DNA from 4 places in the Kitasatospora sp. NBC_01300 genome. Region 4 is predicted to be linked to each of the others. Evidence: riboswitches for the same ligand, from Rfam matches in the RefSeq annotation. Region 4 holds a riboswitch; each other region holds the start of a gene.

Region 1 (7,346 bases), 3.1 Mb from region 4:
CCGCGAAACCGACGGACTCGCCGTCGTCCTGGACGTCACCGACGTCTCCCCCGTCGCCGTCCGCGACCGGATCCGCGCCCGCCTCACCCTGGCCGGCCGACTACACCTGGCCCACCTCGCCGACGACGGCCTCAGCGTCCACCTGCGCGTGGACGTCGCCCACGCCGTCCTCGCCACCCCGTACGGCACCGGCGCGCTCACCGCCGGCGACCTCGCCCTCGCCTCACCCGACCCGCTGGCCCGCTACGAGGCCGCCATGCTCACCCACCTCGCCGACGACCACGCCGACGCCCTCGCCGTCCTCACCCGGCTGCTCGACCCGGACCTGCTCGCCCAGCACCCGGAGGTCCGCCCGCTCGCCCTGGACCGCCACGGCCTGGTCCTGCGCCTGGACCACCCGCACGGCCACCGCGACGTCCGCCTGGTCTTCCCCGAACCGGCCGCCGACACCGAGGACTTCGGGCAGCGGATGCACGAGCTGCTGACCGCCGCCCAGCACGGGCTGCCCGCCCACCGGCTCTGAACCGGCCCACCAGCCCATCGACTTGACGCATCGTCAACTCGCCCGGAGAGCACCCGCCGAGGCCCGGAAACGACAGCGGCCGGCCCGGCTCACGAGAGAAGTCTCGCGAGCCGGGCCGGCCTGGGCGTGTCCCGCGCCCATGTCCACTGCTGCGGCGATCACCCGGTCGAGCGGTCACCCGACATGACCATCCCGGGCGGTCGATTCGCCCCGTAGCAGCGGTGGTTCCTCATCCGACACATCCGGCACATCCGGCAGATCTGTCAGATCCGGTGCATCCGGTACGGGTCAGAGCGCGACGCCGTGGGCCCGCAGGTAGGCGACCGGGTTGATGTCCGAGCCGTACTCCGAGCCGTTGCGGATCTCGAAGTGCAGGTGCGGGCCGGTCACGTTGCCGGTCGCGCCGGAGAGGCCGATCTGCTGTCCGGCCTTGACGGTCTGACCGATCTTCACACCGATCGAGGACAGGTGCGCGTACTCGGCGTAGTGGCCGTCGGCGAGCTTGATCTCGACCTCGTTGCCGTAGGCGCCGCCGTTGCCGGCCTTCACCACGACGCCGTTGCCGACGGCGCGCAGCGGGGTGCCGGTGGAGGCGACGAAGTCCTGGCCGGTGTGGTGGCCGGAGGCCCACATCGAGCCGGCCACGCCGTAGGCGGTGCCCAGCTTCGGGTTGGCCAGCGGGGCGACGAAGGTCGAGGCGGCGGCGACCGGCACGGCGGCGACCGCGGTGGTCGGAGCGGCGGTCTGCAACTGGGTCTGGAGCTGCGCGGACGGCTTGGCCGCCTCGGTCTGGACCTCCAGCTGGGCCTGCGGCTTGGCGGCGGTGGTGGCCGGCGCGGCGTCCTGGGCGGACGGCTGGGCGGGCTTCGCCGGGGCGGCGGGCTTGGCCGGGGCGGCCTGGCCGGCGACCACGAGCTTCTGGCCGGGGAAGATCAGGTCCGGGTTGCCGCCGACGACCTCACGGTTGTGGTCGTACAGCGCCTGCCAGCCGCCGTCGACGTGCTGGGCGTCGGCGATCTTGGACAGGGTGTCGCCGCTGACGACGCGGTAGCTCTCCTGCGAGGAGGCCTGGGCCCGGTCGGCGGGAGCGGCGGCCGGGGCGGCGGTGACCGCGGCGGCCGGCGCGGGGTGCGCCTGGGCGCTCATCGCAGTGACGAGCGGCAGGGCGAAGGAGACACCGGTGACGGCGGTGGCGATCCCGATGCGGGCGGCGCGGGGCAGGGCGATACGACGAGCCTGTGCAGGCATGGAATTTTCCTCTCCGACGCCTGCGAGGTGAGCTGTCGGGTTCGGGCTGGAGTTGCCCGGCCGCACATGCGGCTTCACCCCTAGCCGGCCCTGGATCCGGGTACGCGAAAGCGTGCCGTTTCCGGTCCGGCGACTTACCTGTGGGTCCCCCGCTCCTGCCGTACAGAGTTCGGTGCGAGCCACCGGGCAGCGGCAGGATTCGGCGTTCCACCCGGTGGATCCGTCCGGACTGGCCGGGCGGTCGCTGAACTAAAACCCATCCGTTCGGGTGAAGCAATGTCGATCACTTGAACCGGAAACAACCCCCCGAGCTGCGGTGACCCTCCGAATGATCGGCTGCACCGTACGTGCACAATCCATTCACCGGGCGCCACTGATCCACGACACAGCGCCGATTCCGACGCCGCTGCGCACCCGCCCGCTCACACACCGCGCACCCACCGACACACCCCCCGGTGACCCTTGTCACGTACGCCCCACGGGCGCAGGATCGGCCCGTGGCCACCTCCGAAGCAGGAACACTGCGCCTGGGCACCTCGCGGGGACGCTGGGTCCTCCTCGCGACGGTGCTCGGCTCCAGCATGGCGATGCTCGACGGCACCGTGGTGAACGTCGCGCTGCCCCGCATCGGCACCGATCTCGGCGCCTCCCTCGCGTCCCTGCAGTGGACGCTCAACGCCTACCTGCTCACCCTGGCCGGGCTGATCCTGCTGGGCGGCGCGCTCGGCGACCGGTACGGCCGGCGCCGGGTCTTCCTGATCGGCGTGCTCTGGTTCGCCGCCGCCTCCGCGGCCTGCGCGGCCGCCCCCACCATCCACGTGCTGATCGCCGCCCGCGCCGTCCAGGGCATCGGCGGGGCGCTGCTCACCCCCGGTTCGCTCGCCATGCTGCACGCCGTCTTCCACCCGGACGACCGCTCGGCTGCGGTCGGCCTGTGGTCGGGCCTCGGCGGGGTGTCGGCCGCGGTCGGCCCCTTCCTCGGCGGCTGGCTGGTGGACGGCCCCGGCTGGCGGTGGATCTTCCTGCTGAACCTGCCGCTCGCGGCGGCCGTGGTCGCGGTCACCTCCCGGTTCGTCCCCGAGAGCCGGAACGAGAGCGCCGTCGGCCGCTTCGACGTCCCCGGCGCGCTGCTCGCCGCGCTCGCCCTCGGCGCGATCACCTACGCGCTGACCGCCGCCGGGGAGGGCCTGTCCCCCGAGGTCTGGCTCACCGGCTCGGTCGGCCTGCTGCTCGGCGCGGCCTTCATCGCGGTCGAGCGCCGCACCCCCGAGCCGATGCTGCCGCTCGGCCTCTTCTCCTCCCGGCTGTTCACCGCCGTCAACCTGGTCACCCTCTGCGTCTACGCGGCGTTCAGCGGGGTGTTCTTCCTGCTGGTGGTGCAGTTGCAGATCGTCTCCGGCTTCTCCCCGCTGGTCTCCGGCCTCGCCCTGGTCCCGATCACCGTGCTGATGCTGACCCTGTCGGCGCGCGCCGGGCGGCTGGGCAAGCGGATCGGCCCCCGGATCCCGCTCACCGTCGGTCCGCTGGTGTGCGCCGCCGGGGTGCTGCTGATGCTGCGCACCGGCCCCGACTCCTCCTACTGGGCGGACGTACTGCCCGCCGTCACGGTGCTGGGCTGCGGGATGACCCTGCTGGTCGCGCCGCTGACGGCGACGGTACTGGCCGCCGTCGAGGTCCGGCACGCGGGCATCGCCAGCGGCGTCAACAACGCCGCCGCCCGCGCGGCCAGTCTGCTCGCGGTCGCCGCGCTGCCCTCGCTCGCCGGGCTGAGCGGCGACGCCTACCGGGTGCCGTCCGCGGTGGACTCCGCCTTCCGCACCGCGATGCTGATCTGCGCCGGGCTGCTGGTCACCGGCGGGCTGACGGCCTTCGCCACCGTCCGCGGCAACGTGCTCGCGCCGACGGACCGCCCGGTGGCCGAGCCGGACTGCGAGTGGGCCTGCGGCACCACCCCGCCGCTCGACCCGGGCCACGTCCACACGGACGAGGGCCCCGCCACCGGATCGGCGACAGGGCCCTCAACCAGCTGACGAATCGTCAGAGGATGTCGCCGGGCGCGTACTTGGCGGCCTCCGGGTAGGCGGCGGCGACGGCCTCCACCTGGCGGACCACCTCGGCGACCTGGGCACCGGCCGCACCGGTGAAGGAGAGCCGGTCGGCCAGCAGCGCGTCCAGCCCGGCCCGGTCCAGCGGGATCCGCTCGTCGGCGGCCAGCCGGTCCAGCAGCTCGTTCTCGCGGGCGCCCGCACGCATCGCCAGCGCGGAGGCGACGGCGTGCTCCTTGATGACCTCGTGGCCGGTCTCCCGGCCGACGCCCGCGCGCACCGCGCCCATCAGCACCTTGGTGGTGGCGAGGAACGGCAGGTAGCGGTCCAGCTCGGCCTCGATCACGGCGGGGAAGGCGCCGAACTCGTCGAGGACGGTCAGGAAGGTCTCCAGCAGGCCGTCGAAGGCGAAGAAGGCGTCCGGCAGCGCGACCCGGCGCACCACCGAGCAGGAGACGTCACCCTCGTTCCACTGGTCGCCGGCCAGCTCGCCGGTCATCGAGGCGTAGCCGCGCAGGATGACGGCCAGGCCGTTGACGCGCTCGCAGGAGCGGGTGTTCATCTTGTGCGGCATCGCCGAGGAACCGACCTGGCCCTCCTTGAAGCCCTCCGTGACCAGCTCGTGGCCGGCCATCAGACGGATGGTCTTGGCCAGGCTGGACGGCGCGGCGGCCAGCTGGACGAGGGCGGTGAGCACCTCGAAGTCCAGCGAGCGCGGGTAGACCTGGCCGACGCTGATGAACACGTTGTCGAAGCCGAGGTGCCCGGCGACCCGGCGCTCCAGCTCGGCGAGCTTGTCGGTGTCGCCGCCGAGCAGGTCCAGCATGTCCTGGGCGGTGCCGACCGGGCCCTTGATCCCGCGCAGCGGGTAGCGGGCGATCAGCTCCTCCAGGCGGCGGAAGGCGACCAGCAGTTCGTCGGTGATCGACGCGAAGCGCTTACCCAGGGTGGTGGCCTGCGCGGCCACGTTGTGCGAACGGCCGGCCATGACCAGCTCGGAGTGCTGGGCGGCCAGGCGGGCCAGCCGGACCAGCACGGCCACCGTGCGGTCGCGCACGTGCTCCAGCGACTGGCGGATCTGCAGCTGCTCGACGTTCTCGGTCAGATCCCGGGAGGTCATGCCCTTGTGGATCTGCTCGTGGCCGGCGAGCTCGCTGAACTCCTCGATCCGGGCCTTCACGTCGTGGCGGGTGACCCGCTCACGGGCGGCGATCGAGCCGAGGTCGACCTGGTCGATCACCCGCTCGTAGTCGGCGACGGCGTTCGCCGGTACCTCGACACCGAGGTCCTGCTGGGCCTTCAGGACGGCGAGCCACAGGTGGCGCTCGAGGACCACCTTGTGCTCGGGGGACCACAGCTGGGCCAGGGTCGCCGAGGCGTACCGGGAGGCCAGGACATTGGGGATCTGGGGCTTCGCGCTCACGCTTCGCAAGCCTAACAGCCGAGGTCAGCCGGAACGTCGGCGCACCGGGCGCTCCGACCCGGGCCGGAGCGGGCGGCTCCGACCGGACCCGCCCGACGGCTCAGACCGGGCCCGCCCGACGGCTCCCGCCGGGCGCGGCGCGGCCCGCTGCCGGGCGGCTCACTGGGCGGCGGCCCGGCCGGCCAGCACCGGCAGGACCTGCGCGCAGATCGAGTGCAGCGCGATCCGCTGCTCGTCGGTCATCGCCTCGAAGGCCTGGTGGGTGCGGGCCATCTCGCCGCGGATGCGGTTCAGGATCTCCCGGCCCTCGTCCGTGATCACGACGATCTTCACCCGGCGGTCGCCGGCGGCGGCCTCCCGGTGGGCCAGGCGCAGCGACTCCAGCCGGTCCACGATCCCGGTGACGTTGGACGCGTCGCAGCCCAGCCGTCCGGCCAGCGCCCGCATCGGCACCGGTTCCTGCACCGCGCCGAGCGCCTTGGCCTGCGAGGAGGAGAGCCCGTGCCGGGCGGCGGCCGCCGCGAAGTCCTGGAAATACGCGGCGCCGACGGCGGCCAACGCTTCCATCAACTCGGCGTTGGTCGGTACGGTCGTCGTCGCTGTCGAACCCATGGGGTCAGCGTACGGCCAAGTGCTTCAGCAACTCAAGCTTTGACCACGGCAACCGTCGACGACTTGACCGGAACTGCAGCACCGGCCGGTCGACAGAGCCTAGAGCACCAGCTGATCGAACAGGTGCCGCAGCTCCGGTTCCGGGTCCGCGGTCAGCCCGGTGTGCACCGGCCCCGGCTGGACGATCGCACTGCGCGGAGCGGTCAGCCAGCGGAACCGCTGCCCCGGGCTGTCCCCCGCCGCCGGACCGGCCTCCGGGCCCCCGGCACACACCGCCTCGATCCCGTGCAGCGCCCGCCGCACCCCGTTCACGTCCGCCACCGGGTCGAGCGCCAGCAGCCGGGCCTGGTCCAGGTGCGTGCGCGCGGCCAGGTACCCGTTCTGCCGGCAGTACAGCAGCACCCCGACGTTGACGCACTCACCGCGCTCCACCCGCGGCACCGCGCGGATCACGGCGTACTCGTAGTCGTGCAGCTCGACGGCGGCCGGCAGCGCGGGCGTCCTCGGCTCGGTCATGCGGGCACCTCCGGCAGCCAGTCGCGCGGACCGGCCAGTCGGCCGGTCAGCTGGGCGCGGTACGCGGCGCGCACCGCCTCGGGCGAGTCGAAGCCGGGCTCGTCCAGCAGCCAGACCTCCGGGATCCGCGCCACCGCGCCCTCGATCGCGGCCTCCGCGAGCGGCGCGAGCGCCTTGTCGGCGGCCGTCAGGTCCGGCCGGGCCCGCAGCAGCGCGTGGTCCGAGGCGTCGTACGGGCGGCGCACCCAGGCGGCGGCGCCCGCCCAGTGGTGGTGGAAGATCAGACTCGCGCCGTGGTCGATCAGCCGCAGCCCGCCGGTCGCCACCAGCAGGTTGGGGTTGCGCCAGGAGCGGTCGACGTTGCCGATCAGCGCGTCGAACCAGAGCACCTGGCCGGCCAGCTCCGGATCCACCTCGAAGCAGAGCGGGTCGAAGTTGAGCGCGCCGCTGACGAAGGCCATCCCGAGGTTGGTCCCGCCACTGGCCCGCATCTGGTCCTGGACCTGCTGGTCCGGCTCGCTGCGGGCCAGCACCGGATCCAGGTCGACCGTCACCAGCTCCGGCACCGGCAGCCCGAGCCGCCGGCCCAACTCCCCGGCCAGCACCTCCGCCACCAACGCCTTCCGGCCCTGCGCCGCGCCGACCCATTTCAGCGCGTACAGCCGCCGGTCGTCGGCCTCGACCAGGCCCGGCATCGAGCCGCCTTCTCGCAGTGGCGTCACATAACGGACCGCCGTCACCTCGGGGAGCACGCCCGACAGCCTATCGGTGCCGACCCGTCACCTCCTCCCCTCGGTGCGCCCTCTCCCACCCCTCCACCATCCGCCCCACCCCGGTGGCAGCCCCCGCTGCTCCGTGCGAGTGTGGCGGACAGCAATGGGGACCTTCGCGGTTACGACCTGCACGGCAAAGGGATGAGCGATGGAACGACCTCGGATCCTGATCGTGGGCGGCGGCTTCGCCGGCCTGGAGTGCGCCC
Region 2 (7,346 bases), 1.6 Mb from region 4:
GACAATACAGACAGGACGCACGGAGCGTGACGACAGGGCGGCGGCCGCGGGCCGTGACCCCGTAGGACCAGGATCGGAGCCGAGGACGTGGTGGACGCAGCGAGGGAGCCCGCCGAAGCGCAGGGGCTTCAGCCCGCTGCGGCCGTGCAGGCGCGGGCCGCCGACGCGGCCCCGTCCGAGCCCGCGGCCGTCGGCGGGGCGGCAGGTTCCGGTGAGCCGGCGGGGCCCGATGAGTCGGTGGGCTCCGGCGGGGCGGCGGGTTCCGGCGAGGTGGCGCCGGAGCGTGCTGCCGAGAAGCTGGACCGGCCGCTGCCCGAGGGCGTGCGCCGGCGCGTGGTCGGCCTGGCCTCGGACGCGCTCGGCGGGCTGCCGCCCGGCGAGCTGCCGCAGAGCCTGCGCCAGTACGTCAAGTTCACCCCGGCCCGGCGGGCCAAGTACGCGGCCACGGCGCTGGCCGCGGCGCTGGAGTCGGAGCCGGCGTTCCGGGTGCGGATAGCGGAGCGGCTGAGGCTGGGCCAGCCGGATCTGGTGAAGGCGTTGGAGTCGGGCAGCGTCCCGGGCGCCGCCGATCCGATGGACGTCGCGGCCGCCGCCTACCTGGTGCGGTCGGCCGGCTGGAGCCGGCTGGTGGCCGAGGCCGGGGAGGAGGCCGAGCGGGCCGGCGCCGAGGGCGCGGCCGCCGAGGCCACCCGGTTGGTGGAGAAGTTGCAGGCGGAGCTCGCCGAGCTGCGGTCCGCCGCCCGGGCGGACCTGGATCGGCAGCGCGCGGAGTCCGAGGACGTCCGCCGGGAGGCAGAGTCGCTGCGGAAGAAGGTGCGCTCGCTGGAGAGCGACACCCGCCGGGCGCAGGCCGAGACCAGGCGGCTGACCGCCGAGCTGGAGGCCGCGAGGGCGCAGGCGGCCACCGAGCGTGGCGCGGCGGAGTCCGAGGCGCGGCGGCTGCGGCACCGGGTCGGCGAGCTGGAGACGGCGGCCGAGCAGGGCCGCCGGTCGGCCCGCGAGGGCCGCAGCGTCGAGGACATGCGGCTGCGGCTGCTGCTGGACACGGTGCTGCAGTCGGCTCAGGGGCTCCAGCGGGAGCTGGCGCTGCCGGTCTCCCAGATCCGGCCGGGGGACCTGGTGGAGGCGGTGGTGCCGGGCGCGGCCTCGCCGCACGACGTGGCCCGGCGCGGTCTGGCCGACGACGATCCGGCGCTGCTGGACCAGCTGCTGGCGATCCCGCAGGTGCACCTGGTGGTGGACGGCTACAACGTGACCAAGACGGGCTATCCGACGCTGCCGCTGGAGCAGCAGCGGATCCGGCTGCTGGGCGGGCTGGCGATGCTGGCCCAGCGCACGCAGGCGGAGGTCACCTGTGTGTTCGACGGGCAGGACCTGGACGTTCCGGTGATCATGGCGCCTCCGCGCGGGGTGCGGGTGCGGTTCAGCCGGACCGGCGAGACCGCGGACGAGCTGATCCGCCGTCTGGTGCGGGCCGAACCGCAGGGCCGTCCGGTGGTGGTGGTGTCCACCGACCGGGAGGTCGCGGAGGGCGTGCGGAAGGCCGGCGCGCGCCCCGTGGCTTCCGTTCTGCTGCTGAACCGGCTGGCGCGGCCCTGACGGCTTCCGCGACGGGATGACGCCTGGTCAGCGCCCGGTTTGCGGCGGTGTGCACATCCGGTGAAGCCTGCGGGGGAAGTGGAGTTCACGCCTTCGGGGGAGTGGCAAAACCCGTGGATCTTCCCTAGGGTGTGGCGTCAAACCTATTTTCCGGATTCTCACCTGATTGGGTGAGGCCGATGGAAGAAGGAGCAATTCCCTTGGCCTCGCACCGCCGTCCCAAGCAGCCGAGCCGCGCCCGGGTCTCCGTGCTCACCGCTGCCGCGGCGACCGCGGTCGCCCTCTCCGCGCAGGTCGCCGCGCACGCCGCGCCCCAGCCGAGCAAGAGCGACGTCAAGGCGCAGATCGACCAGCTCCAGCAGGACCAGGAGCAGGCGGCGGAGAAGTACAACGGCGCCAAGGAGCGGGCCGACCAGCTCCGCAAGCAGTCCGACCAGCTGCAGGACAAGGTGGCCCGCAGCCAGGACGAGATGACCCAGCTGCAGACCGGCCTGGCCGGCGTGGCGGGCGAGCAGTACCGCACCGGCGGCATCGACCCGTCCGTCCAGCTGATGCTCTCCTCGGACCCGTCGGGCTACCTGGAGAAGGCGTCCAGCGCCCAGCAGGCCAGCGCCAGCGAGTCCGAGGCGCTCAAGGGCCTGCTGGACCAGCAGCGCCGGCTGGACCAGGAGAAGTCCGAGGCCGCCGCCGTCCTGGCCTCGCTCGACTCCACCACCAAGGACCTGAACCAGGCCAAGACGGACGTCAACCAGAAGCTGAAGGCCGCGCAGGACCTGCTGAACTCGCTCAGCGCCTCCGACCGCGCCGCGCTGCGGGCTCAGCAGCAGCAGGACGACCGCGCCTCGCGCGGCAGCGACCGTGCCGACCTCGGCAGCCTCCCGCAGGCCGGCGGCTACGCGGGCGTGGCCGTCGCCAAGGCGATGAGCAAGCAGGGCTCGCCGTACGTGTGGGGCGCCACCGGCTCGACCACCTTCGACTGCTCGGGCCTGATGGTCTGGGCGTACGGCCAGGCCGGCGTCTCGCTGCCGCGCACCTCGCAGGAGCAGGGCAACGTCGGCACCAGGGTCTCGCTGGACCAGGCCCAGCCGGGCGACCTGGTCATCTACGGCCCCGACCGGCACCACGTCGGGATGTACATCGGCAACGGCATGGTGGTCCACGCGCCGCACACCGGTGACGTGGTGAAGGTGATGAAGGCCGACGCGATGCCGATCAACACGATCCGCCGGGTCTGACGTCCCGACACGCCCGAAGGGCCCGTCCGGGCCTGTGATCCACGCCACCCTCGGACCGGGGGTGGCGTTCGGGTTTTGTCCGCAGCATGACGCCCCGATGAAGAGTGATCAGCTTTACGTACGGCGGTGATCACTATGTGTCATATTCACAAAAGAACTTTGGTCTTCTTCCGTCTTTTTTCTGACAAGGATTTGAACGGATCACGGTTCAGTTACTAGGGTCGTGCCCCGAACCACCGCACTCCCGATCGCCCAGCCAGGGTGGCGGCGGTGGTTTCCGTCGAGTTCGTGACGCAGCGGGGCGGGCCCAGTGCCTGCCCGACGGGGAGCCCAGCAGTCGGGGGTGCTGTCGAACGGAGCCGGGGAACCACGTTCCTCCGGGGTGAATCGGCGCCAGGTCGGCCGGTGGAACGGCCGTGAGGCGTCGTAGGGCACGCTTCCGGCCCGAACCCGTCAGCTCACCCGGTAGACGGCGTAGGAAGAAGGAGTCCGCCTTCGTGGCGTCCCATCGTCGTCCCAAGCCCGCCAGTCGCACCCGAGTCTCGATCATGACCGGCTTCGCCGCGGCGGCCGTCGCGCTGTCCGCGCAGTCCGGCGCCCACGCCGACCCGCAGCCGACCAAGGACCAGGTCAAGGAGCAGGTCGACCAGCTCAACGACCAGGCCGAGGTCGCGACCGAGAAGCTCAACGCCGCCCAGGAGAAGCAGCAGCAGCTGCAGAAGCAGGTCACCGACCTGCAGGACCAGGTGGCGCGGCAGCAGGGGCAGGTGACCGACCTGCAGGGCGGCCTGGCCGAGATCGCCGGCGAGCAGTACCGCAACGGCGGCATATCCCAGACCGTCCAGCTGATGTTCTCCGCCAGCCCGGACACCTTCCTGAGCCAGGCCGACACGCTGAACCAGGCCGGCGGCACCCAGAAGGGCCAGCTCAAGCAGCTCCAGGACGAGCAGCGCAAGCTCGACCAGGTGCGCTCCGAGGCCCAGGGCAAGCTCGCCGAGATGGAGACCACCACCCAGCAGCTGAAGAGCGCCAAGGACGAGGTCCAGGGCAAGCTCAAGGCCGCGCAGGACCTCTTCAACACCCTGTCCGAGCAGGAGCGCCAGGCGATTCGCGCGGCCGAGGAGAAGGCCGCCGCCGACGCCAAGGCGAAGGCCGACGCCGCCGCCAAGGCCGCCCAGCAGCAGCAGGCGGCCCAGCAGGCCGCCGACCGCTCCTCCCGCGACAACAACCGCAACGACCTGAGCGCGTCGCAGGCCCCCGCCGCGCCGGTCAGCAAGCCGAGCGCCGGCAGCTCGCGCGGTGCCGCGGCGCTGTCCATCGCCGCCTCCAAGATCGGCAGCCCGTACGTCTACGGCGCCTCCGGCCCCGGCTCCTTCGACTGCTCGGGCCTGATGGTCTGGGCGTTCAACCAGGTCGACGTCTCGCTGCCGCGCACCTCGCAGGAGCAGGCCCACGCCGGTACCCGGATCGGGAGCGACCTCTCCCAGGCCCAGCCCGGCGACCTCCTGATCTTCTACGGGGACGCCCACCACGTCGGCATCTACGCGGGCAACGGCCAGGTGCTGCACGCGCCGAAGCCGGGCGCGTCGGTCCGCTACGAGGCCGTCAGCAACATGCCGCTGACCTCCATCGTGCGGGTCTGATCCCAGCGCAGGTCCTCCCAGGCCCGGCCTTCCACCACGGAAGGCCGGGCCTGCGGCTTTTCCGGCGACTCGGACCGGTGTCCGATTAAGGGTCAAATATTCGGGTTGGCAGGGGTTTGGACTCGGTTGCCCGGACTCGCTAACGTCTGCCACCGGACTCCGCTTCCAGGGCCGCCCGCGTTGGTGCGGCGGCGGGGTCCGACCGCCGGATCGGAGCCGTTGCCGCCATGCCCGTGCACCGTCGTTCCCAACTGTTCGCCCGTGCGCTGGTGCTGACCGCGGCCGCCACCACCGCCCTGGGCGTGACGACGGGCGGCAGCGCCCAGGCCGCCCCCGCCGCGCCGGACGCGCCCACCCGCAAGGACGTCAAGGCGCAGGTGGAGCAGCTCTACGGCGAGGCCGAGCAGGCGTCCGAGAAGTACAACGCCGCCCAGGAGGCGCAGCAGCGGCTCCAGGGCGAGACGACCGTCCTCCAGGGCGAGATCGCCGTCGCCCAGGACCAGCTCAACCAGTTGCGCGGCGACCTCGCCACCGTGGCCGGCGCCGAGTACCGCGGCGGCGGCATGGCCCAGACCGTCCAGCTGATGCTCTCCACCGACCCGGAGGGCTACCTGTCCCGGGCCCGCACCCTCGACCAGGCCGCCGAGCGGCAGGAGGAGACCCTGCACGAACTGGCCACCCGCCAGCGCCGGCTCGACCAGCGCCGCACCGAGACCGCCGGCAAGCTCGCCGAACTCGACCAGGCCCGCCGCTCGCTCGCCGACAGCAAGCAGCAGATCCAGCAGCGGCTCACCAAGGCCCAGCGGCTGCTCAACAGCCTGGGCGTCGCCGAGCGGGCCCGGATGGCCGCCCAGGACGCCCGGGAGGCCGAGCAGCGCGCCACCCGGGGCACCGACCGGCTGGACCTCGGCACGGCCCCGCCCGCCTCCGAGCGCGGGGCGGCCGCGCTGGCCGCCGCGGTGGGGATGATCGGCTCGCCCTACCTCTACGGATCCACCGGGCCCCGCGCCTTCGACTGCTCCGGCCTGATGTACTACAGCTGGCGGCAGGCCGGAGTGACCCTGCCGCGCACCTCGCAGGCCCAGGCGTACGCCGGGCAGCGGGTCAGCCTCTCCGAAGCGCGGCCGGGAGACCTGGTGATCTTCTACCGGGACATGCACCACGTCGGGATGTACGCCGGCGGCGGGGTGATCGTGCACGCCCCCTACCCGGGCGCCAGGGTCCGCTACGAGAGCGTCAACGCGATGCCGGTCACGGGGGTGGTCCGGCTCTGAGCCCGGCACCGTCCGACCCCGACGCCCCCCACCCGACAGACGGCGCCCGCCGGACGCTGTCCCGGCGCGGTGCGCTGTTGCTCGCGGCCGGCGGGCTGGCCCAGCTGTCGTTGCCGCCGGCCGCCCCGGCGGCCTCCTCGGCGGCCGGGCGGGCGTCGGACCGGTGGGCGTCGGACCGGCGGGCCGAGGTGGCCGCGCTGCTGGACGCGCGGGCCCGGGCGCTGCCCTCCTGGTCCGGACCGGCGGCGATCGAGGCCGGCTACCGCAACCTGGTGCTCGGCGCGGACGCCGGGCCGGAGCGCCTCACGGCCGCCGCCGACCTGGCGGTCCGGATCACCGGGTACGACGACTACCCGGTGGTGTACCCGCGCCGGATCGACCTGGTCCGGGCCGGCGGCGGCTGGCGGGTCGACCGGGAGGAGAGCGCGAGCGGGCCCCCGGCGCTCTGGGACCTCGGCTCCGCCCGGTCCGCGGCGGGCGCGCACTGCCTGGTGCTCGGCCTGGCCGACGGGCCCGACCCGGCCCCCCTGGTCGCGGTGGCCGACCGGGCCGCACCCGCCGTGAGCGAGGTCTGGGGCACCGGCTGGCCGGGCCGTCTGCTGCTCGAAGTGCCCGCCACCGCCGAGCAGTTCGCCCGGCTGCTGGAGGTCGACCCGGCGGGCTGGGCGGGCATGGCGGCGGTCACCTCGGCCGCCCCCGGCGCGCCCTGGCACACCCCCGCCGACCGGGTGCTGGTCAACCCCGACACGTTCGGGCGGCTCAGCGACTTCGGCCGGCAGGTGGTCGTCACCCACGAGGCCACCCACGTCGCGACCAGGGCCGACACCCGGGCCTGGACGCCGCTCTGGCTCTCCGAGGGCGTCGCCGACTGGACCGCCTACCGGGGCTCCGGCCGGCGCCCGCAGCAGATCGCCCCCGAGCTGGCCCGGGACGTCGCCGCCGGCCGGCTGCCCACCGCGCTGCCCGCCGACCGGGACTTCACCGCGGGGGCCGACGGCATCGCCCAGGCGTACGAGCAGGCCTGGCTCGCCTGCGAGCTGATCGCCCGGCGCTACGGGCCCGAGCGGCTCGTGGCGTTCTACCGGGCGGTCGGCGCGGCCGACGGGCAGGGGGAGGACCGGGACCGCCGGCTGGACCGGCTGCTCCGGGCCGGACCGGGCGTGGGCCTGGCCCAGTTCACCCGGCTCTGGCTGGACGAGGTGGCCGCGCTGCGCGGTTGAAGGCGCGCGTCGTTCAGCGCCGTTGCCTGGCCGGGGTGCCGGGCCGCTGTCCGGCCGGGGTGCCGGGCCGGTCGATGCCGTCCAGCAGGTCCTGCTCGTAGGCGATGCCGGGGCGCACCGGGTAGGCGCCGGCGGGCACCGGCTCGGGCTTGGCCAGCACCACCGTCGCCGGGAGCTGTGCCGGCCCGCGGGTGGCGCGCCAGAGCCGGACGCAGGAGAGCACGGTGGCGGCCAGCAGCAGCAGGTTGCGCAGGCTGAGCACGGTGACGCCCCAGGGCTCGCTGGCGAGGATCCGGCTGAACATCAGCGGGAACTCGGCCAGCGTCAGCGGGCAGGCGAGCAGGATCAGCAGGGCCACCGGCCGCTGGCTGCTGC
Region 3 (7,346 bases), 2.9 Mb from region 4:
AGGTAGACGACGTCCGCGAGGTCCTGTTCAGGGAAGCGCAGGATCGTGAACGCCCCGGACTCCCCCGCGTGCGCGCCGAATCGGAACGGCATCACCTGGATCACGACGTTGGCCTGCTCGGCGACATCGATCAGGTACTGCACCTGGCCGCGCATCACCTTGGGCCCGCCGACGGGGCGGCGCAGCGCGGCCTCGTCGATCACGGCCCACAGCCGCGGGCTGGCGCCCTCGGTCAGCAGCTTCTGGCGACGCAGGCGGAGGCTGACCCGCCGCTCGATCTCCTCCTCGCTGACGACCGGCCGACTCTGGCCGAAAACCGCCCGTGCGTACTCCTCGGACTGCAGCAGTCCGGGGATGAACTGCACCTCGTAGGTGCGGATCAGCTGGGCGGCCTCCTCCAGGCCGACGTAGGTCTGGAACCAGCCCGGCAGCACGTCGTTGAAGCTGTGCCACCAGCCGGACTTGTTGGCCTCGCGGACCAGCCCGAGCAGTGCCTCCCGCTCCAGGCCGTCGTCCACGCCGTAGAGGCTGAGCAGGTCGGCGACGTCGCGCTCCTTGAAGCTGACGCGGCCGAGTTCCATGCGGCTGATCTTGGACTCCGAGGCCCTGATCGCGTAGCCGGCGTCCTCGCGCGTGATGCCGCGCGTCTCACGCAGGCGACGCAGCTGAGAACCGAGGAGGATCCGGCGGACCATCGAGCCGCCGCCCGGCTGAACTGTGGTCATGCGGTCGAAACCTCCACCTAGGGCAAACAGCGCACAGTCTGCCATCAGTTGAGCGCTCACGGTGCCGATACTGACGGATGTTCCTATCAGTTCCACACTCCACACACCAGGATGCACGTGCATCCGGCGCTTGCATATGCCAATAGTGCGACTGCACGTGAATCGACTCTTGCATCTGCAGTGAGCGCACACCACCATGGTGCACGTGCACCTGCACATCCCTGGCATTCCCGCGGGCTCCGCGTCGACCCCACGCGCGACTCCGTGCACCGACCCGGCAGCGTTCCCCCGCGCCACCGGGGGATCGTGTGCGCGCGCGCTGGTCGAGGGGGCGGCCGAGCGGCCGAGCGAGTCGGAGGTGACCGGCATGACCCCGGCGGGTCCAGCCGTGTCCGCCCCCTTATGGGAGGAGCTCTTCATGAGCACCGGTACGGCTTTGGCGGTTGACCCCCATGTGGTCACCTGTACGCTCGCTCCTCGCTTCGAAGCCGTCAGAACCGCGCGCGACTTCGCCAGAACCTCCCTTCAGCGCTGGGGCCTGATGGAGCTGTTCGACGACGTCGCGCTGGTGGCCTCGGAGCTGGTGACCAACGCACTGCGGCATGCGATCGGCGCACGGCCCGACCCCGCGGGCGGCGTCCAGGGCGAGTACGACTTTCCCATACAGCCGACCCCCGAGGGCCGGCTGCCGATCCGAATAAGCCTGGTCCACCGCTCTCCCCAGGTGGTCTGCGCGGTGAGCGACCCGAGCTGCACCGGCCCGGTCGCCCGGGAGGCCGACTTCGTCGCCGAGTCCGGCCGCGGACTGCACCTGGTGGAGTCCTTCAGCCGCTCCTGGGGTTGGCACCCGCTGGGCAGCGGCAAGGTGGTCTGGGCCCTGTTCGAGGCGGAGCCGGCCACCGGTTCCGAACTCGGTGGACGGCACCGGCGCTCGGCCTAGCGCCAGGCGGCGCGCGGCCGGCCGAGGGAGGCCCCGGGAGGACCGCACCCCGGGCTCCGCGGGGCGGGTCGACGGGCCTGGCACAGGTGTGCCACGGGCTCCGGCTCAGCCCTCAGGACGATTCCCACGACGATTCCCGGGCCCGCCCCCCGGACGAGCCGGCCGAACTGACGGCCGGACACCCCGGCGGCCCGGCGCACGTCCACGTCCGAGCCCCCAGCCGTGCGCGGGACCACCCGCCGCACCTGCGCGCGGTCGACCGCGAGAACGCCCATCGCGAGAGCGCCCGTCGTGCGGCCCCGGACCTGTACCGGAAAAGACAAAGGCCGTCGCGGTGTCAGCACCCACGACGGCCCCCCGATGGCAGGACGGCGGCCGGTCAGACCGTCAGGTGGTCGAACTCCCCGTCCTTGGCCCCCAGCAGCAGGGCGGCGATCTCGGCCCGGGTGTAGATGAGCGCCGGACCTTCCGGGAAGCGCGAGTTGCGCATCGCCACATCGCCCCCCGGCAGGGCCGCGAACTCGACGCAGTTCCCCTGGGAGTTGCTGTGCAGGCTCTTCTGCCAGACAACCCCCTTGAGGTTGGCGGCCGCCATCCCGTTGTAGGTGTCGTACGAGCCGTACGTGTCCTGCGAGTCGTGCATAGAAATCTCCCGAAGAGCTCCGGAGTGGTCGTCCAGCGCGGCGCTCCCGGCACCCGCCGAACGAACGGACCGGCCCCGTACCGGCCCGGCACAACGCCTCACTTGACGCGATGATAGCTGCTGTGCACGTGCATCAGCACGGGACATTGCAGGTGCACGAGGCCTTTCACCGGCAGTTCTGAACTCTTCACGGTCCCTTCTCCTGACGGTACGTAAACGGACATAGCCGAGTGAATCGTCAGATTCTCGATAACCGGCCGTGAGCGGTTCCCCGCTGAATGTTGATCTTCAGGCGCCCGGAGTCGCGCCTTCGTGACCCTCCGTCAGGCGACCTCCTGGCTGTGAGACATCTCACGCGCCACAGAAGCAACTCGACGCCCCGTCGGACACGTCAGGGCAACCAGCGGTGATCGCTCGAGGGCTGGGTGAGATATGTCCGGATTGCGGGCAAACCGCCCGGCCGGACACGACGGGAGCGCGGCGCACCCGCCATGACCACGTGAAACCCGAACGGCAGCCGAATGCAGGCCTGACGGGCCGATGTCCTACGATCTCCGGCATGAGCACCGCAGCCATCCCGGGCGCGCCACTGCCCGTCCGCACTCCAGGCTCCCGTGCGCGGGGGCGCCACCGTCGCCCCGAGCGCCCCGAGATCCCGGCCGGATCCCCGGCCCTGGTGCTCGCCGTGCCCGCGACCGCCGGGCCCGAGTCCCGCTCGGTCGTCGAGGAGCTGCTGTCGATCGTCCGCAGCGAGCAGAACGGCATCCAGACCGCCGTCGGCTACCTCCCGGGCGAAGCCGCCCAGGGCGCCGACAGCGACGACCGCACCGTCGCCGAACTGCTGGCCATGGCCGCCGAGGCCGGCCTGCCCGCGCCGGTCCTGGTGCCGCTGGTACCCGGCCCGCACGGATTCCTGACCGAACTCCACGCCCTCGCCGCCGAGTACGGAGCCCCCGTCACCGACGTGCTCGGCCCGCACCCGCTCCTCGCCGAGGCCGTGCACGTGCGCCTGTCCGAGGCCGGCCTGGCGCGTGCCGACCGGGCCCGGCTGTTCGCCATCGCGACCGCCGCGGACGGCGTCGTGCTGACCACCGTCGGCGGCGAGGAGGCCGCTGCCGCGGCCGGCATCACCGGTGTCCTGCTGGCGGCCCGACTGGCCGTCCCGGTCGTGCCCGCCGCGCTCGACGTACCGGGCTCGGTCGCCGCGGCCGTCAACCACCTCAAGGAGACCGGCTCCCAGCGCCCGGCGCTGGCCCCGCTGGTGATCGGGCCGGAGGCCGACTCCGAGCTGCTCGCCACGGCCGCCGAGGAGACCGGCTGCCCGTCCGCGGCCCCGCTGGGCGCCTACCCGACGGTCGGCCAGCTGATCGCCTCCACCTACCTGGCCGCGCTGCCCGCGCCCTCCCCCGAGGCCCTGGCGCAGGCCGAGGCCGAGGCGGCGGAGGCCGCCGAGGGCGCCCACGCCGACCACTCCGGCCGGGGCGGTCACGCCGCTCACGCCGCTCACACCGCCGCCGAGGAGTCGGCCGGCCAGTAGCAGCGGTCACCGCACGTGGGAAGGGCCCGGAACGGCTACGTTCCGGGCCCTTCCCGCTTGTCCCGTAAGGCAGTTAAGGGGCGAATAGGCGTGATGCCCGTTCTGTCCATATTTGTTCTCCATCGCACGACGCGTCCCCCGACGCCCGCAGTGTGGACACGCCACCTTCCCGGCGGGCGGGCCCCCGGGCGACCCGACCCACCGTCACCCACTCCCTGAAGCACAGACAGTTGCGCGCGCCCTTCGCCGTGTTGCCGGAAATCGATCATTTCCGATCATGAAAAGCGAGGGGAACGACCGTTCTCCCCAAACCGTGATGCGCGTCACAGGTGTTTGCAGTTTGAACTTAAGTCTGCTTAACGTGCTCCCCGTTCGTGGCCACACGAACCCAGTTCATCCGCGACGCCGAGTCCTGCCGTCGGATGTCCTGGCAGCGCGAAAACGCACCACGGCAGGAGCGGGGGACCCACAGGTAAGTCGCCCCGGACCGTTCCCCGGAACGATCCAGGGCTAGGGGTGAAGCCGCGCCCACAGCGCGGCCGGGCAACTCCAGCCCGAATCCGACAGCTCACCTCGCAGGCGTGGGAGAGGACTGCGTCTTCATGCTGCCCACCAACGGCACCCGTCCGTCCAGTCGTACCCGACGCGTGATCGCCGCCGTCGGCGTCGCGGGCGTCGGCCTCACCATCCCCTGCCTCACCTCCGGCACCGCCTCCGCCGCCTCCGTCGCCACCTGGGACAAGGTCGCCCAGTGCGAGAGCACCGGCAACTGGAGCATCAACACCGGCAACGGCTTCTACGGCGGCCTGCAGTTCACCTCCAGCACCTGGGCCGCCTTCGGTGGCACCGCGTACGCCCCCCAGGCCAACCAGGCCACCAAGGACCAGCAGATCGCCGTCGCCGAGAAGGTGCTCGCCTCGCAGGGCCCCGGCGCCTGGCCGGTGTGCTCGGTCCAGGCCGGCCTGACCAAGGGCGGCGCCGCAGCCGCCGTCGACACCTCGGCCGGCTCGACCACCGGCTCGGCTGCCGGTTCGACCGCCACCAAGCCCGCCGCGAAGCCGGCCACCCCGGCCGCCAAGCCCGCGCAGACCCAGGCCCCGGCCGCGAAGCCCGCCAAGCCGGCCGCACCGGCCCAGGACCAGGCGCAGGCCCCCGCCGACTCCACCGACGGCACCTCGGCGCAGAAGGGCCAGAACCAGGCCCAGAACAGCGCCCAGCCCCAGGCCGACGACTACACCGTCGCCTCCGGCGACTGGCTGTCCTCGATCGCCGACAAGCACAACCTCCAGGGCGGCTGGCAGCGGCTGTACGAGCTCAACCGCGGCACCCTGACCGAGGGTCCGGACAGCATCTACCCGGGCCAGCGCCTCTCGTTCAAGGACGGCGGCCAGGCCCAGCAGTCCGGCTCGGACTTCACCTGGTTCGACCGCTCGCAGAAGTCCGGCCAGACCTCCAACGGCGGCGCCGCGAACACCAAGCCGGCCGCCCAGCCCCAGGCCCCGGCTCAGACCCCGGCCACCAAGCCGGCTTCCAAGCCGGCCGCCCAGGCCCAGACCCCGGCCCAGACCCCGGCGCCGGCCCCGGCCGCCACCGGCAGCATGGCCGCCGCGGTCTCCTTCGCCAAGTCGAAGGTCGGCCAGGCGTACGTCTACGGCGGCACCGGCAACGGCGGTTGGGACTGCTCCGGCCTGACCCAGGCCGCGCTGCGCGCCGCGGGCGTCTCCGTCCCGCGCGTCGCCGCCGACCAGGCCGCCGCCAGCACCCGCGTCTCGCTGGACAGCCTCCAGGCGGGCGACCTGCTGTTCTGGTCCAACAACGGCCAGAACTCCGGCGTCTACCACGTCGCGATCTACATCGGCGGCGGCCAGTACGTCGAGGCCGCCAACCCGAGCTCGGGCGTGCGCCTGCAGACCGTCTCCAACTGGGCGCCGGACTTCGCCGGCCGGGTCTGAGCACGACCGGCGGGTGACAGGATCCGCCCCCGGACCACGAGGGCTGACCCGACACCCGGACAGCACGCAACGGGCCCCGGAGAGCAATTGCTCTCCGGGGCCCGTCCGTTGGCCGTTCTCAGCGCGCGCAGGCCCCCGTGGACCCGCGCATGACCAGCTCCGGCTGGAACATGAACTCCCCGCGCTGGGCCGCGTTTCCGCCGACCTCCTCCAGCAGCGCGTCCACCGCCGCGGTCGCCATCGCCTCGACCGGCTGGCGGATCGTGGTCAACGGCGGCTCGGTGAAGGCGATCAGCGGCGAGTCGTCGAAGCCGACCACCGAGACGTCGTGCGGCACCGACAGCCCACGCTGCCGCACCGCCCGGATCGCCCCGAGCGCCATCATGTCGCTGCCGCAGACGATCGCCGTGCAGCCCTTGTCCAGCAGCGCGCCGGCCGCCGCGTGCCCGCCCTCCACGCTGAACAGCGTGTGGTGGACGAGCTCCTCGGCCTCCTCCTGGCTCCGCCCCAGCACCTCGCGCATCGCCGCCGTGAAGCCCTCGATCTTGCGCAGCACCGGCACGTACCGCCGCTGTCCGACCGCCAGCCCGATCCGCTCGTGCCCGAGTTCGGCCAGGTGCTGGACGGCCATCCACATCGCGGCCCGGTCGTCCGGCGAGATGAACGGCGCGTCGATCCGCTCGCTGTAGCCGTTGATCAGCACGAACGGCACCCCTCGCCCGGTCAGCCGGGCGTAGCGGTCGTGGTCGGCGGTGGAGTCGGCGTGCAGCCCGGAGACGAAGACGATGCCCGCCACGCCCCGGTCGACCAGCATCTCGACCAGTTCGTCCTCGGTGGACCCGCCCGGCGTCTGGGTGCACAGCACCGGGGTGTACCCGTGCCGGCTGAGCACCTGCTCGATCACCTGGGCCAGTGCGGGGAAGATCGGGTTGCTCAGCTCCGGCGTGATCAGCCCGATCAGGCCGGCGCTGCGCTGGCGCAGACGGGTCGGCCGCTCGTAGCCGAGCACGTCGAGCGCCGCCAGCACGGTCTGCCGGGTGGCGGCGGAGACGTTCGCCTTGCCGTTGAGTACGCGGGAGACGGTGGCTTCGCTGACCCCCGCCTGCGCCGCGATGTCTGAGAGTCGCGCCGTAGTCACGGTCCCAGAGCCTATTGCAACCACGTCAGACCGCCCACCAGCCGGTGCTGTCCGGCGCGAGCACGGTCTCGCCGCCGTCGACCACCAGCTCCACCGAGGAGAGCAGCAGCTTTCCGGGCGCCGCTATCCGGACCGGCTCGTCCGTGGCGTTGACGGTGCAGACGAAGGAGCCGCGGCGGAACGTCAGGGTCCCCTCGGGGCCCTCCAGCCACTCCACGGCCGTCCCGGCGCCGAGGTCGTCCTGGGACCGGCGGACGGCGAGCGCGCTGCGGTACAGCTCCAGGGTGGACGCCGGGTCGCCGGTCTGCGCCTCGACGCTCAGCGCGGCCCACTCGGCCGGCTGCGGCAGCCAGGACGGCCCGCCGGCGACCGGGCCGAAGCCGTACGGGGCCTCGGTGCCGGACCACGGGA
Region 4 (7,346 bases):
GACGGCCCGGTGGGCCGCGCCCGGGGCGTTGGCCGGGACGGGCCTGCTCGGGCTGCTGCTCTTCTCGCTCGACCGGGAGCAGGCCTGGCAGGCGTTCGGCGGCGGGCTGGTGGTGGCCGGAGCCTCGACGGTGCTCGGCGGCGCGCTCGGCTTCCTGTTCGGAGTGCCCCGGGTGCGCAGCGGCAGCGGCGAACCGCAGGGCTCGTACGCCCCGAACACCAACCTGGAGCAGGTGTCCGACTGGCTGACCAAGGTGCTGCTGGGCGTCGGGCTGACCCAGCTCGGCTCGCTCGGCGAGCGGCTGCACCAGCTCGGCACCGCGCTGGCCCCCGCACTGGGCGGGGAGGACGCCGCGGTGCCGTTCGCGGCGGCGCTGGTGCTGTACTTCGTGGTCTTCGGCTTCCTGGCCGGCTGGCTGGTGACCAGGCTCGCGCTGCCGCAGGTGCTGACCGACGCCGACCAGGCCCTGGACCTCTTCCTCGCCGGGCAGGACCGCGACCGGCGGGGCGACAAGGTGGGCGCCGACGACCTGCGGGTCCGGGCGATGCAGCAGCTCGGGCTGCTGGGGGACAGCGCGGAGCAGTCGGCCGCGCTGGCCGCACAGCTGCCGCCCGCCTCCTCGCCCTCGTCCGGGCCGGCGGGCGTGGTGGCCGAGGTCCGCTCGACGGCGCGGCGCTCGGCGCTGACCGCCGACCAGGTGCGGGCGCTGTACGCGGACGGCTCCGAGGGCCGCCGGATCCAAGCACTCGCACTGATGCAGGGCGACCCGTCGCTGGCCGACCTGCCGAGCCTGCTGGACGCGATCGAGCGTCCGCGCTCCGGCTTCGAGCAGTACCACGCGCTGCTGGCCGCCCGGGGCCTGCTCTCCCGGCTGCCCGGCCCCGAGGCGCAGCGGCTGCGGGACGCGGTGGCCGGGCAGTTGGTGCTGCCGGAGGGGATCCCGTACGGGTCGGACCGCAGCTGGCTGGCGGAGAAGATACTGTCCCGGCTGGAGACGACGGCCTTCGTCCCGACGCAGCCGGCCTCACCCGCCGAGCCCGGCCGGCCGGAACAGCCGGCCCCACCCGCTCAGCCCGCTCAGCCCGTCCAGTCGGCTCAGCCCGTCCAGTCGGCTCAGCCCGTCCAGTCGGCTCCGTCGGCGGGCGACCCCAGCTAGCTGCTGAACTCCTTGACGGTGAAGTGCAGTTCGGGCTGCTCCCAGGGCGTCTTGACCTGCGGCGGGCGGGTGCCCGTGCGCTCGGCGCCCATCTGGAGGTAGAAGCCCTCGGCGGGCGGGTGGGACACCACCTTGATCGAGGTGATCCCGGCGGCCCGGGCGCGCTCCAGCATGTCCGCGATCAGCTTCCGCCCGATGCCGAGCCCCTGCGCCTCGTCGGCGACGAACATGAGGTCCAGTTCCGCCGGTTCGCGGATCATGCCGTAGAAGCCGAGCAGCAGGTCGGTGGTCGGGTCCAGGGCCAGGAACACCTCGTGCCGGGCGACGTACTCGGGGGTGACCCGGTAGCCGTCGATCATCGCCGCGTAGTCGCCGCGGTAGGCGGTGGAAGCCTGGATCAGCTCGGTGAGCCGGTCGGCGTCAGCCGCCCCGGCTCGCCTGATGGTCGTCTCGCTCATGCGGGCGAGTATAGGGGCGCTGACCAGGAGAGACCATTACTTTTCGGTGGCGGACCGGCGGCGGTGGTCGGCGGCCCGCAGCACCAGGACGCGGCGGGTGCGGCCGTCCGCGGCGCGGGGGAAGCGGCGGATCTCGCTGGCGACGCGACGCTCGCCGAGCGCGAACCGCAGCGGGTCGAGGTGGGCGCAGCGGAGGCCGTGGCCGTCGTGCAGCGGCTGGACGCGGACCTCGCCGTCCGGGGAGGTGACCCGGACGAGTTCCACCAGGGCGGCCAACTGCCGCTCGGGGCCGAACAGTTCGGGGTAGGCGAAGAGCAGGTAGCCGCTCAGGGTGAGCGCGAAGGCGCCGTCCGCGAACGGCAGCCGGGGCAGCGCGGCGGCCACGTACTGCTGCGGGTGCGCGGCCGAGTCGGCGGCGAACAGGCGGCGGGCGCGGTCCCAGCTGCGCAGGTAGCGGTCCGGTCGGCAGGAGCGCGGCGACGGGTAGAGGTGCGGGCGGGCGGCCATCGCGGTGGCCATCGACGCCCGGGCCGCCAGCGCGTGGGCCGCGACCTCGGGTGCGGGGAGCGCGTACGCCGGGTCGGCGGCGATCACCCGGCAGCCGAGCCGGCGCGCCTCGGCGGCCAGGCCGGCCGCACCGCCCGGGCAGTCCAGCACCGGGCCCGGCAGCGCGGCGAGCTGGGCCCGGGTGAGGTCGAACAGGTCGCAGTACTCGTCCAGCGGGCGGGAGGTGACCAGGATGTCCCGGCCCAGGGCGCCCGGGTCGGCGGGGGTGTGTGCGGCGGACACGCGGCCATCCGAACACGGGTCGGCCCCACCCGCATCCGGAGCACGTCCGGGTGGGGGCGGGGCCGGGGAAGCGGGCGGGGCCGGGGAGGCAGACAGGACCGGGGAGGCAGGCGGGACCGGGGAGGCAGGCGGGACCGGGGAGGGCTGCGGGGTTCAGCGGCCGAGCAGGCCCTGGGCGGCGGCCCGGTTCACGTTGGTCAGGCCGCGGACCAGCTGCGCGGTGAGGATGATGAGCAGCACCCCGACCAGCGAGAAGCCGGCGATCTGCCAGGCCCCCTCGATGTAGTAGACGTGCTGGACGTTGTCGCTGTCGTAGAAGTCGAAGATCCGGTACCCGCGCCAGGAGGTGAAGGCCGGGAAGATCCACTGGTAGAGCGGGTACAGCGCCATCGCCCAGCCGAGCAGCAGGAACACCAGCGACAGGGCGAAGCTGAGGACCGCCCACGGGAACATCACCACCTGGTAGAACGCGGCCTTCCACCCGGCCGGGTCCGCCAGCCGCGCGGTGATCGCCCCCCAGGTGCCCGGGCGGGTCTGGCGCACCGGCTCCGGGGCGGGCACGTCCAGGGCCAGCATGCCGCGCACCCGGGCCCGCTCCATCCGGCCCATGCCGCGGGCGACGGTGGTCAGGAGGGCGAGCACGGGCAGGCCGAGGACGGTGACGAAGGTGCCGATCCCCATGCAGAACAGCACGATCGAGACGGAGAAGCCGATGACCGACAGCGGCAGGCCGGTGAGCGTGTAGCCGATCTCGCGGTAGTAGTGCTTGGAGAACGGCGCCCGCCAGACGGCCGGCGGCTCCTCGGTCCGGTGGGCCCGAGCGGGACGCGGGTCGTCGCCGTAACCACCGAGGACGTCCCACTCACGGTCCTGCGTGCTTCGGCTGATGCTCATGTCCCGGCCCCGGTCCCTCGTTCTCGACTGCTGATGGCATCAGTCTGGTCGAACGGCGGGCCGGGGAGGATCCGGAGGCCTGGCGGATCGGGGGTGGGGTTAACCCCCCGGGCCCGACCCGGCAGGCTGCCCCCAGGCCCACGCCGGACGTCCGCGCCGGGCCGTCAGCCGGGCGCGCCGGTCCACTCGTCGGCGAGCAGCGAGTACAGGTACGAGTCGGACCAGACGCCGCCCTTGTGGAGGTCGTGCCGGACCCGCCCCTCCAGCTGGAACCCGAGCCGGAGGAGCACCTTGGCGGAGGCGGCGTTGTCCACGTCGACCCGGGCCGCCAGCCGGTGCACGCCGAGGGCCTCGAAGGAGAGCTCGCAGAGCAGGCCGGCGATCTCGCCCGCGTAGCCGCGGCCCCAGACGTCGCGGCCCAGCACGTAGCCGAGGTGGGCGGAGCGGTGGTTGCCGAGGGTGAGGGAGGCGTGGGCGATCGGCGTGGCGTCCGCCGGGTCCTCGGCGTCCTCGCGCCGGGTGACGGCCAGCCGGTAGGTGTCCCGCTCCGGCGCCATCGCCTCCTCCAGGTAGAGCTCGATCTGGTCGGCGCAGGTTTCGCGGTCGCGCGGCTCGAAGGGGAGGTAGCGGGTGACCTCCGGGTCGCCGAACAGCCCGTACAGCGCGTCCACGTCGCCTGCGGTGTGGTGATACTCGCGGATGGCCAGCCGGGGGCCGGTGAGTCGTACGGGGACCATGGCAGCCGACCCTACTCCCGGCCAGCGGTTACCGTTCGAGCTATGAACGACGAAGACCTGCGGCTCGCCCCGCGCACCAGGGCCTCCGACCTGCTCGCCTGGGCGGCGGCGGAGGACCGCACCCCGGTGGCCGAAGCGCCGCTGCGCGCGGTGCTGGCCCTGCTGGAGCTGGGCGAGGGCAGGATGCACGACGGCTGGCCCGAACTGACCTCGAACGCGGTGGAGCACCTGCTGTACGAGCGGCTCTACCTGTACGTCCAACCCGAACCGGAGGCGGACCCGCTGGCGTACGGCGCCGCCGTCCGGCTGCTGACCGACCACCAGCGGGCCGCCAAGCGGCTCAACGCCAAGCGCCAGGAGCGGCTGCACGCCGAGGCCGAGTGGCAGGGCGAGGTCGCGGCCGGGCTGCTGCGCCGCGCCGACCTGGTGACCTGGCCCCGGCTGTACGCGCTGCTGCTGCACGCGTACGGGGCGGACGTCGCGGATCCGGAGGCGGTGCGGGAGTGGCTGACCGGCTTCCGGGAGCTGGCGCAGGAGGAGCGACTGGCCAGGTTCGCCGCACTGGCGCAGACCGGCTGGCTGGACGAGGTGGACGAGCAGGGCTGGAGCCCGACCCGGGTGATCTCGGTCGGCATGGCCACCGACGGCGCGCGCCGGCTGCTGGAGCAGGGCCTGATGCGGCGCAGCTACCGCAACCTGGCCGAGCTGACGGCGCTGGGCCAGCCGATGCCGGACGAACTGGCCGGGGACTTCGGGGCGTTCGAGGAGGCCGCGGTGGAGGCCGCGCTCGACCTGTACGGGGAGTGGACGGTGCCCGGGCTGCCGCGAATGCTGGTGGAGGAGTTCCCGGACCTCGCGCCGGAGCCGGGGCAGGAGGAGATCGACGCGTACCTGGCCGGGCTCGCGCAGGAGGAGTTCGACGCCCGCATGGAGGGGCTGGCGGGGCCGGCGCAGGAGGGGTTCGACGCGCACCCGGCGGAGTCGGCGGACCCGGCGGACCCAGTGCAGGAGTGACGCGGCGAAGCCCCGGCCGCGGTGCCTTCTGGTTCCGGCGGCCGGGGCTTCGCGGGTGCGTCAGGGGTTGAGGCCGCGCTGCTGGAACCAGGTCTCCGGGTCGACGGGGGCGCCGCCACCGGGGCGGACCTCCACGTGCAGGTGCGCGCCGGTGACGTTGCCGGTGGCGCCGACCTTGCCGATCTGCTGGCCGGAGGCGACCTTGCCGGAGCCCTTGATGATCGAGGAGAGGTGGCAGTACCAGATCTCGGTGCCGTCGGGCAGGGTCTCGACGATCCGGTAGCCGTACGAGCCGGACCAGCCGGCCGAGGTGATGGTGCCCTGGCCGACGGCGTAGACGGGGGTGCCGGTGTCCGCGGCGAAGTCCAGGCCGGTGTGCAGGTGGGCCCAGTAGCGGGCGCTCTGGCCGTAGTGGGCGGTGAGGTGGTAGTCGCGCACCGGCAGGGTGAGGGCGGCGGCCTTGGCCCGCTCGGCCTCCTCGGCGGCCCGCTTGGCCTCGGCCTCCTTGGCGGCGGCCTTGGCCTCCGCCTCCTTCGCGGCCTGGACGCGGGCGTCCTCCTCGGCGGCGGTGCGCTGGCTGTCGGCCTGCAGCTGGATGCGGGCGGCGAGCGCGAGGCCGGGGTCGGCGGAGAGGGCGACCGGGGTCTCGTCCGGGGTCTCGATGGCGGGGGCGGCGGCCGGGGTGGCGGAGGCGAAGCCGGTGGCGCCCAGGGTGGCGGCGACGGCGGTGACGCCGAGCAGCGGGGAGGTCCCGCGGACCTGACGCGGCATCCGGTGCCGGTTGGTCTCGGCCTCCGGGCCCGCGTACTCGGGGCCGTCCGGGCCGGGGTGGTCGAGGAGCCGGGTACCTGCTGCGAGGCCGGCCGGGTGTGCCGGAGTGTGCGTCGACGCCACGGAGGCGCGCTCCTTTCCTTCCTTCGCGCCTACCGGGTTAGCTGACGGGTTCGGAGCAGGAAGGTCTCCTACGGCCGGGCCGGAGCCCCGCCGATTCACCCCAAGGAACGTGGTTCCCCGGCTCCCTGACCTGCCCGGAGGCCGGTCGGTGGGATTAGGCGACGGCGCACGGTGCCGTCTGGGTACGGCGTTGACGACCGCGCTGCGTTATCAAACGTTAATCCTAGGAGGCCCTGATTCCAAGCCGTTCGCCCGGGACGACCTGAGACGGGCGGGGCATTCTGGGGCACGGCGGGCGTTTTGTTCCCCTTGGACACCCCTGGACCCCTTTGAACACCATTGACGCCACCTCACGTGATCGGACGTCAACGAACGACCCTTCACCTGCAAACCTTTCGCCGACCTCCCCCGCTCCGCAGGGCATGAAGGCTTGACGGCTAAGGCTATTAGCCTTAGCTTTATGGCTATCGGCGGCAGCGCCGAAGCCCCGCACCGAAGCCCCGCACCGGCAGCCCTCCGGAGGCCCCCCCATGAACGCCACCAGCGCCCCCACCACCCAGTACCTCGACGTCACCGGCGGCCGCCTCGCCTACGACGACACCCGACAGGGCGACGGCGCCCCCGTCGTGCTGCTCCCCGGAATGCTCGACACCCGCGCCGCCTACCGGCACCTCCGCCCGCTGCTGGCCGCCGCCGGCCGCCGGGTCATCACCATGGACCTGCGCGGCTTCGGCGAATCCTCGATCGTCTGGGACGACTACTCCCCCGCCGCCATCGCCACCGACGTCCTCGCCCTGCTCGACCACATCGGCATCGACCGCGCCGTCCTGGTCGGCAACTCCTACACCGGCGCGACGGTCGTCAAGGCCGCCGGCGACGCCCCCGAGCGGGTCGCCGGCATCGCCCTGGTCGACGCCTTCGTCGAGAACCCCCCGCCCGGCGCCCTCCTGCGCGGCGCCCTCCGCGCCATGGGCTTCCTGACCGTCCATTCGCCCGCCTTCTGGGGCCTCTACCACCGCAAGCTGGCCTACCCGGGCGCCAAGCCCGCCGACTTCGACACGTACGTGGCCGGACTCGTCGCCGCCATGCGCACCCCCGGCCGCAAGACCGCCACCCGCGGATACGTCAGCGGGGACTCCGCGCCCGTCGGCTGGACCGCGGCCGTGCGCTGCCCCTCGCTCGTCATCATGGGCAGCAAGGACCCCGACTTCCCGAAGCCGGAAGCCGTCGCCGACCGGCAGGCCGCCGCGCTCGACGCACGGAAGGTCATGATCGACGGATCCGGGCACTACCCGATGGCCGACAACCCGCAGGCCACCGCCGACGCCCTGCTGCCCTTCCTCGCCGAACTCGTCTGAGCCCCGCCCGCCCACGTCAGCCCCGCCCCGCCACATCAGCCCCCTT

What was found. A riboswitch is a leader RNA that binds a small molecule or an ion and turns the genes downstream of it on or off. The one in region 4 is predicted to bind cyclic di-AMP.
Region 1: it holds a riboswitch for cyclic di-AMP, as region 4 does, so the genes downstream of both, OG556_RS29155 (peptidoglycan DD-metalloendopeptidase family protein) here and OG556_RS15925 (M23 family metallopeptidase) in region 4, are expected to answer to the same signal.
Region 2: it holds a riboswitch for cyclic di-AMP, as region 4 does, so the genes downstream of both, OG556_RS09190 (NlpC/P60 family protein) here and OG556_RS15925 (M23 family metallopeptidase) in region 4, are expected to answer to the same signal.
Region 3: it holds a riboswitch for cyclic di-AMP, as region 4 does, so the genes downstream of both, OG556_RS28490 (transglycosylase family protein) here and OG556_RS15925 (M23 family metallopeptidase) in region 4, are expected to answer to the same signal.

The regions. Positions count from the first base shown of each region.
Region 1 is NZ_CP108408.1:6,666,810-6,674,155, reverse strand. It holds gene OG556_RS29160 (DUF2470 domain-containing protein) at 1-523, shown strand, start outside; gene OG556_RS29155 (peptidoglycan DD-metalloendopeptidase family protein) at 812-1,771, opposite strand; cyclic di-AMP (ydaO/yuaA leader) riboswitch at 1,774-1,956, opposite strand; gene OG556_RS29150 (MFS transporter) at 2,269-3,801, shown strand; gene purB (adenylosuccinate lyase) at 3,809-5,239, opposite strand; gene OG556_RS29140 (MarR family winged helix-turn-helix transcriptional regulator) at 5,399-5,851, opposite strand; gene OG556_RS29135 (DUF3037 domain-containing protein) at 5,951-6,367, opposite strand; gene OG556_RS29130 (HipA family kinase) at 6,364-7,119, opposite strand; gene OG556_RS29125 (NAD(P)/FAD-dependent oxidoreductase) at 7,289-7,346, shown strand, end outside.
Region 2 is NZ_CP108408.1:2,055,145-2,062,490, reverse strand. It holds gene OG556_RS09200 (NYN domain-containing protein) at 238-1,599, shown strand; gene OG556_RS09195 (NlpC/P60 family protein) at 1,800-2,834, shown strand; cyclic di-AMP (ydaO/yuaA leader) riboswitch at 3,172-3,321, shown strand; gene OG556_RS09190 (NlpC/P60 family protein) at 3,332-4,477, shown strand; gene OG556_RS09185 (NlpC/P60 family protein) at 4,705-5,751, shown strand; gene OG556_RS09180 (hypothetical protein) at 5,829-6,971, shown strand; gene OG556_RS09175 (glycosyltransferase 87 family protein) at 6,985-7,346, opposite strand, start outside.
Region 3 is NZ_CP108408.1:6,512,631-6,519,976, reverse strand. It holds gene OG556_RS28510 (helix-turn-helix transcriptional regulator) at 1-725, opposite strand, end outside; gene OG556_RS28505 (ATP-binding protein) at 1,144-1,665, shown strand; gene OG556_RS28500 (DUF397 domain-containing protein) at 2,045-2,308, opposite strand; gene OG556_RS28495 (hypothetical protein) at 2,868-3,845, shown strand; cyclic di-AMP (ydaO/yuaA leader) riboswitch at 4,280-4,440, shown strand; gene OG556_RS28490 (transglycosylase family protein) at 4,448-5,797, shown strand; gene OG556_RS28485 (LacI family DNA-binding transcriptional regulator) at 5,916-6,935, opposite strand; gene OG556_RS28480 (glycoside hydrolase family 13 protein) at 6,961-7,346, opposite strand, start outside.
Region 4 is NZ_CP108408.1:3,607,707-3,615,052, forward strand. It holds gene OG556_RS15895 (hypothetical protein) at 1-1,156, shown strand, start outside; gene OG556_RS15900 (GNAT family N-acetyltransferase) at 1,153-1,614, opposite strand; gene OG556_RS15905 (hypothetical protein) at 1,651-2,403, opposite strand; gene OG556_RS15910 (sensor domain-containing protein) at 2,557-3,297, opposite strand; gene OG556_RS15915 (GNAT family N-acetyltransferase) at 3,462-4,034, opposite strand; gene OG556_RS15920 (hypothetical protein) at 4,077-5,048, shown strand; gene OG556_RS15925 (M23 family metallopeptidase) at 5,109-5,942, opposite strand; cyclic di-AMP (ydaO/yuaA leader) riboswitch at 5,955-6,113, opposite strand; gene OG556_RS15930 (alpha/beta fold hydrolase) at 6,473-7,300, shown strand.